DNA from 2 places in the Rhizobium sp. CECT 9324 genome. Region 1 is predicted to be linked to the other one. Evidence: predicted binding sites of a transcription regulator. Region 1 holds the regulator's gene; the other holds the start of a gene.
The links. The regulator LexA, encoded in region 1, represses DNA repair genes until DNA is damaged. The targets are predictions, from matches to a motif close to TGTTCNNNNTGTGTTCNG.

Region 1 (3,420 bases):
CCATCCGCCAGCTCGATTTGCTCAAGGATGAATACGCCGCAAAACAAATCCTGCTGGAAAAGGGTGTCGCGCGTGCAAACGAGGTCAAGGCCATTCTCCGCGCGATCGCCGAGGCGGAAGGCCAGATCGGGCGGCTTGAGGCGGAAATCGCCGAGACCCAGGCACAGCGGACCAAGGGGGAGCAGGAAGTACTGCGCGCAGAAAGCGCCTATCGCGAAGACGCACTCGAACGGCTGCAGGCCATCCAGGGCGAGCGCGACATGGTGCGAGAGCAGTTGCGGGAAGCCGCAAACATTCTGGAACGGGCAACGATCAATGCACCAGTCTCAGGGACTGTCGTGCGAATCCACTATCATACCAATGGCGGCGTGATTGAGAGCGGCAAGGCAATTCTCGAAATCCTGCCCGCAGGTGTGCCCCTGATCATCGAAGCGCAGATACCCAGAAACGATATCGACAGCGTGAAGCTTGGCCAACCCGCCACCATCCGCCTGGTGGGGCTGAACCAGCGGACGACGCCGGTTCTCGAAGGAGACGTCTTTTACCTGTCGGCGGATGCGCTCCAGCAATCGGGAAACACGTCTACCGCGCCCCATGATGTCTATCTCGCCAGGATCAATATACCGCCGACGGAGATTGCACGTGTCCAGGGCTTCACGCCGACACCCGGCATGCCGGCAGAGGTGATGATCCAGACCAACAAACGGACATTTTTCAACTATCTCGCCAAGCCGATTACCGACAGCATGTCACGGGCATTTTCCGAACAATGATCCCATGCCAGAATAGCGAGCATTGCGCGTAACTCGGTCGCTTCCGCAAAGGCTGAACCGAGTTCGCTGTGTCGTCGCCATGGCTTCACCATGCAAGGCAATGCATCAGGATTGCGTGAAAATCGCTGCATGAATATTTCGAAACATCCGCCTTGACGCACACCCTTATTGGCGCCCATTTTTTTGTGATCCGTCAGCCAAACGCATGCAATGTTCACGGAAATTTATCCACTTGCGGAACACATATGGAACATATAGTGTCTGTTCTGTATTTGTTTCACCAATTGGGGCATCGCATATGCTGACGCGCAAGCAACAGGAACTGCTTCTTTTCATCCACGAACGGATGAAGGAATCCGGCGTGCCTCCCTCTTTCGACGAAATGAAGGACGCGCTCGACCTCGCCTCGAAATCAGGCATTCATCGCTTGATCACTGCGCTCGAGGAACGCGGTTTCATTCGCCGCCTGCCCAATCGCGCCCGCGCGCTCGAGGTCATCAAGCTGCCGGAGGCCTATACGCCGAGCCTGCAGCCGCGCCGGGGCTTTGCACCGAGCGTGATCGAAGGCAGCCTTGGCAAGGCGCCACCCGCTCCCTCTGCGCCGAGCCGCTCAGCCAGTGATAGCAATTCTTCGTCTGTCAGTGTGCCCGTCATGGGCCGGATCGCCGCCGGCGTGCCGATTTCGGCCATCCAGAACAACACGCATGACATCACCGTGCCCGCCGAAATGATCGGTTCGGGCGAACATTACGCGCTTGAGGTCAAGGGCGATTCGATGATCGATGCCGGCATTCTCGACGGCGACACCGTGATCATTCGCAATGCGTCCAACGCCAATCCCGGTGACATCGTTGTCGCGCTCGTCGACGATGAAGAGGCAACACTGAAGCGCTTTCGCCGGCGCGGCGCATCCATTGCGCTCGAGGCCGCCAACCCCGCCTATGAGACCCGCATCTTCGGACCGGATCGGGTGAAGATCCAGGGCAAGCTCGTCGGGCTGATCCGCCGCTATCACTAAACCGGCCCGCCCTGTTACGCTGGCCCGTCGGTCGGCGGCAAACGACTTACTTCTCCTGTGATAGGAGAGTTGCCTTTGGCTTGCTCGTGCGATGTGTGGCTCTCTGCCTGTGAGCCGCTTCGCCAGTCGTAGAGGCGGTGACGGGTCCAGGCGCGTGCAGGGCCGTCAAATGACGGGACGATCGTCATTGTCCTGCTGGAGCGATCCCGAAGAAAGACTTCCAGGCTGCCGGTGGCACGCAAGGTTTCGGCTGAAATCAGGCGAGCACCGGAGCGACAGTGTGCAAATCCCGGGCGTTGAGCGACGATGACAATGTCGGCGAGATCACAGGCAATGCCGGTTACCTCGTGGCGTTCGAGCGTTATGATGCGCCAGCCGTGGTGCATCGCGGCGCAAGCGTCCTGGATGCAGATAAAATTCTTCTCATCGGCAACCTTCAGGAGATCTTCGAGTTTTTGGCGGGCTGTTGATATTTCGGTCCCCGACAAAGGGGTGCGCTTTGGCCGGTCTGGCGACAGAAGCGCGGCGGTGCCGGACATTTCTTCCGGCGGGATCGTCCCGGCAATGCGTAGCGCGGGCTGCCATTGGTCGAAAATGAAGCTCGGCGGACGTTGGCGGTTGGTGGCAAGCTGATCATCGTCGATGGGCGTGTGGGAGGCGGGCCAGAAACCGACGAGACGTCCATCTTCGCTGATCGCCAGATCAGCCCTTGGTGTTCTTGGCGAAAGGCATGCCGTGAGCAGCGCGGAGGCAACCAGAAACGTGCCGATATGGCGCAGACGCGTGCGCAGCAGCGTGAGCAACAAAAAACCCGCAACCGTTGTCGGCAGGAGCCATGCCGGCTGGCGGGAGAACGTGTAGCCGTCTCCCCAGCCGGCGATTTCGTGCGCGACGATCAGCACCCATTCCAGGCCATAGCCCATGACGATGAGAAATGGAGCATCGAGCCCAAGCGGCATCAGGATCATCGCAATGAAGCCTGCCGGCATGACGACAAGCGAAATCAATGGCATGGCAATGAGATTCGCCTCCAGACTGTGGGTCGCGAGGCGGTGAAAGTGGCTAATGGCAAAGATCGCCGTGGCCAGTCCGCCGATGATCGACGTGGCCAGAGTTCCGCCGAAGAAGCGAGCGAAGGCGGCAAGCAACAAAACCTTGCGCCCGCGAAAACGCGGCAGAAAGTCTCTGGGCCTTTTGCGCCAACCGGCGTAGCCGGCGATCAAAGCGGCGGTCGCGGCAAAAGACATCTGGAAACTGGGGCCCATCACGGCGGAAGGCTGGACCAACAGGATGATGGTCGCAGCCAGTGCAAGGTTGCGCAGACTGATGGCGGGCCTGTCGACAAGGACCGCAACCAGCATGATCGAGGTCATCAAATAGGCCCTGACCGCTGAGACCTGATAGCCGGAAATCAGCACATAGCCCGTAACTGCGATCAGCGCTCCCACGGCTGCGATCTTCTTGACGGGATAGGCCTGGGCCACCACCGGGAACAGACTGAGGCCCGCCCGCAGGCCGACGAAAAAAATACCGGCGGCGAGCGCCATGTTGAGGCCCGAGATCGCCGTGATATGCGCGAGGCCGGAAAGGCGAAGTGCCTCGGTCGCCGCCTTTGACATCGAACGCCTT
Region 2 (3,420 bases), 2.2 Mb from region 1:
CCCGATGGGCCGCCGCCTGTATTGCCTTGGCATCCGGACCTTCGGCACCGGAAATCGGCGTGAACCGGAAACCGGAGAGTTGTCCCATGGCATGTCCTTCTACAAAGACATCACCGTTCACACTGATTTCAGCTTCCAACATTGCATTCTCTCTCAAGCGCTTCATGAGCACAGATGTCCTGCGATCAACAAAGCGTTTCGTCAACCGTTCATGTAGCGCATCGGACAATCGGTCTTCGATTTCCCGCGTCTTTTCTTGCCAGTGTGTCGGATCGGCAAGCCAACCCGGCCGGTTCGACACATAAGTCCAAGTTCTGATCTGCGCGATTCGCGCGGATAGTGTATCGATTTCCCCGTCCGTCCGATCGGCTCTGCGGACCTGCTCGGCGAGAAAATCTTCGTTTACCGCACCCTGACGAACCAGATCGAAAAACAGGCTCTGAATCAAGTCAGCATGCTGTGCGGGCGTAATGCGCCGATAATCGGGCAGCGCGCAGGCCTCCCACAATTTCTCGACCCGGTCGGGCCGATTGGCAAGATCGATCACTTCTGGATATCGTGCCAGATATTCGAGCGCCTGCTGATCGATGGCCGGCAAGGCCCTTGTCAATCCTGCAATCTTCGGCGCGTCATCCAGGCTGCGCCGCAACGCCGCTACCGAAGAATAATCGAAATGCGCAGTTCGCCATTGCAGGACCTTGACCGGGTCGAACTGATGCGCCTCCAACCGTTCGACCAACTCGTCGTCGAAGGGATCGACCCGCCCGGTCACCCCAAAGGTTCCATCCTTCAGGTGCCGACCGGCGCGGCCTGCGATCTGCCCAAGCTCGCCAGCATTCAGATTGCGAAACTGGAAGCCGTCGAATTTTCGATCCTGGGCGAATGCCACATGGTCGACATCAAGGTTGAGGCCCATGCCGATGGCGTCGGTTGCAACGAGATATTCGACATCACCTTCCTGGTAGAGCCCAACCTGGGCGTTGCGGGTGCGCGGGCTCAGTGCACCGAGTACGACGGCAGCACCGCCCCGTTGACGGCGGATCAATTCGGCAATTGCATAAACCTCATCGGCCGAGAAGGCGACGATCGCCGTGCGCTGTGGCAACCGGGTGATCTTCTTCTGTCCGGCATAAAAAAGCTGCGACAGGCGCGGCCGCTCGACGATGGTAATGCCGGGCAGAAGCTGAATAAGGATCGATTTCATCGTTGCCGAACCAAGCAGCAGCGTCTCGTCCCGTCCGCGCAAATGCAACAGCCGATCGGTAAAGATATGCCCGCGCTCGAGATCACCGGCGAGCTGAATTTCGTCGATCGCCACAAAAGACGCTTTGGTCTCGCGCGGCATCGCCTCGACAGTGCAAACCGAGAAGCGCGCATTCGGCGGCGAGATCTTTTCCTCGCCGGTCACCAACGCGACATTTTGCACGCCAACGCGCTCAACGACACGAGTATAAACCTCGCGGGCAAGCAGTCGTAACGGCAGTCCGATGATCCCGGATCCATGCGCAACCATGCGCTCGATGGCGAAATGGGTCTTGCCCGTATTCGTTGGCCCCAGCACGGCTGTCACGCTGCGGCCACTCAGGATCATGGGTTGGGTATTCAAAGACCGCTCCAGTTCACAGGGCCGCCGTACCAAAGGGGGGGGGCGACCCTGGGCAACAAATGGCGATGAAGTGCACCAAAGGCAAGCTGCTTGTCGCCCAAGCCGGGAAAAAGGCCGCAAGCCCTTGATCAGAATCATCTTTTTGCGCGCGAATTAGCCGACGGAACAGTATGCGAACGAATCAGAGACGAATCACAGACTCCGGCGAATTCCGGATTTGTTCACGGCTACATCTCGGACCAAGCTCGTTCTTGACCACCATATGCTGAATCGCCAAAAACCAGAATATAGCCATTCGATCGTCTGGATTTGAACTGTTCCGTGCATGGAACCTCGGCTTTGATCACCGCGTTGTGGTAGCCGAGGTATCACTGAGATGGCACATAAGCACCCACCTGCTGAATGGATTAGTCGGAAAAGCGACGGACAGGACTTCGTGTTGTTGCACGGCATGGTCATGGCCCCAGCATTTTGGCATGCTTATGCGCCGACGATTACCCGGCAGGGCTGGACTGCAGCCTACCCTCTTCCCGGGCATCATCCCTGGATACTGGATGGGCCGGGCGAACGTATTACCAGCTTGATGGTCACCGATGCGCTGGCTGCTGCGATCCGCCGTGATTTCGACGGCCGACCGGTAACGCTGATAGGTCACTCCACCGGCGGGTTCGTCGCCCTGCTGCTCGCCCTCGCCCATCCCGAACTTGTGCGCTCGGTGATCATGATCGGAGCCTTCGCTTGCGGACGGTTCGAGGGACAGGAACGACTGGCTGCACGGTTGCTGCGCATCCCACATGTCGGACCCTATTTGTTTCGCCAATTCTTTCATCGCTGGATCTCGACCAGCGAGCAGTTTCGCTGGGGATCGATTGAATGCGTTTATGACAAGGCGTGCCCCTGGGAGGACGAACGATCGCGAGCGGCAATGGAAGAGGTCCGTGAAAACCTGTTGCGTGGCCGTTCCGAAGATATCGCGGCATGCATAAATTTCATGTCCGGGACGACTCTTTTGCCGGATTTGGAGCAATTGCGCATGCCGGTCCTCAATCTCGTCGGTGCGAATGACGTAGTCGTTCCACCGGCGCATCAACTGCATGTCTCCAGGCTGTTACCCCAGGCTCAGACAGTCATCCTGCAGCAATGCGGACATCTTCCGATGGTCGAGCACCAGATGCAGACGGATCGAATCGTGGAAAGCTTCATCCAGGCTCACCACACGAGGTGCGTCACGCCGTCCCTGCTTCGGATGATCGGCCCTGCGATGCCAACCCATCTCGACGAATTGCTCAAAACTCTCGCCACGTCGATGGAACAAATCAAAGTCGGTGGCGTTCATGCAGCACAGAACACAAATTTTTCCATAGGCTTAGGAGAGGCCCCCAATGAGCACCATTCTCATCGTTATTCTTATTCTTCTGCTGATCGGCGCTCTGCCGAACTGGGGTCATAGTCGCAGCTGGGGTTACGGCCCGTCCGGCGGCTTGGGACTGGTACTTCTCATCCTCATCATCTTGATGCTGATGGGCCGAATCTAACACCTCGTCGTCGAAAGGACAGGAACAATGAAAAAGATCATCCTTGCACTTGCACTGATTGCTCCCCTCGCATCGTGCACCGCAACCGAACGGGGCGCATCCATCGGCGCGGCATCCGGTGCCGTCATTGGCGGCGTGGCCACAGGTAACGTTCGCGGTGCAGCCGTTGGTGCGGCCGTCGGCGGTGTCGCCGGCGCGCTGATCGGCAACTCCCAGGAGCGTGCTGGCTACTGCGTCTATCGCGACCGTTATGGCCGCACATACGAAGCGCGTTGCCGC

Region 2: LQ231_RS00820 (helicase-related protein) is a predicted target of LexA. The motif match lies at 1,768-1,785, and genes of this name have one in related genera.

What each region holds. Positions count from the first base shown of each region.
Region 1 covers NZ_CAKKMZ010000001.1:2,339,988-2,343,407, reverse strand. The annotation lists gene LQ231_RS11635 (HlyD family type I secretion periplasmic adaptor subunit) at 1-773, shown strand, start outside; gene lexA (transcriptional repressor LexA) at 1,072-1,791, shown strand; gene LQ231_RS11625 (ComEC/Rec2 family competence protein) at 1,806-3,420, opposite strand, start outside.
Region 2 covers NZ_CAKKMZ010000001.1:161,016-164,435, forward strand. The annotation lists gene LQ231_RS00820 (helicase-related protein) at 1-1,591, opposite strand, end outside; gene LQ231_RS00825 (alpha/beta hydrolase) at 1,983-3,056, shown strand; gene LQ231_RS00830 (DUF3309 family protein) at 2,989-3,141, shown strand; gene LQ231_RS00835 (glycine zipper domain-containing protein) at 3,169-3,420, shown strand, end outside.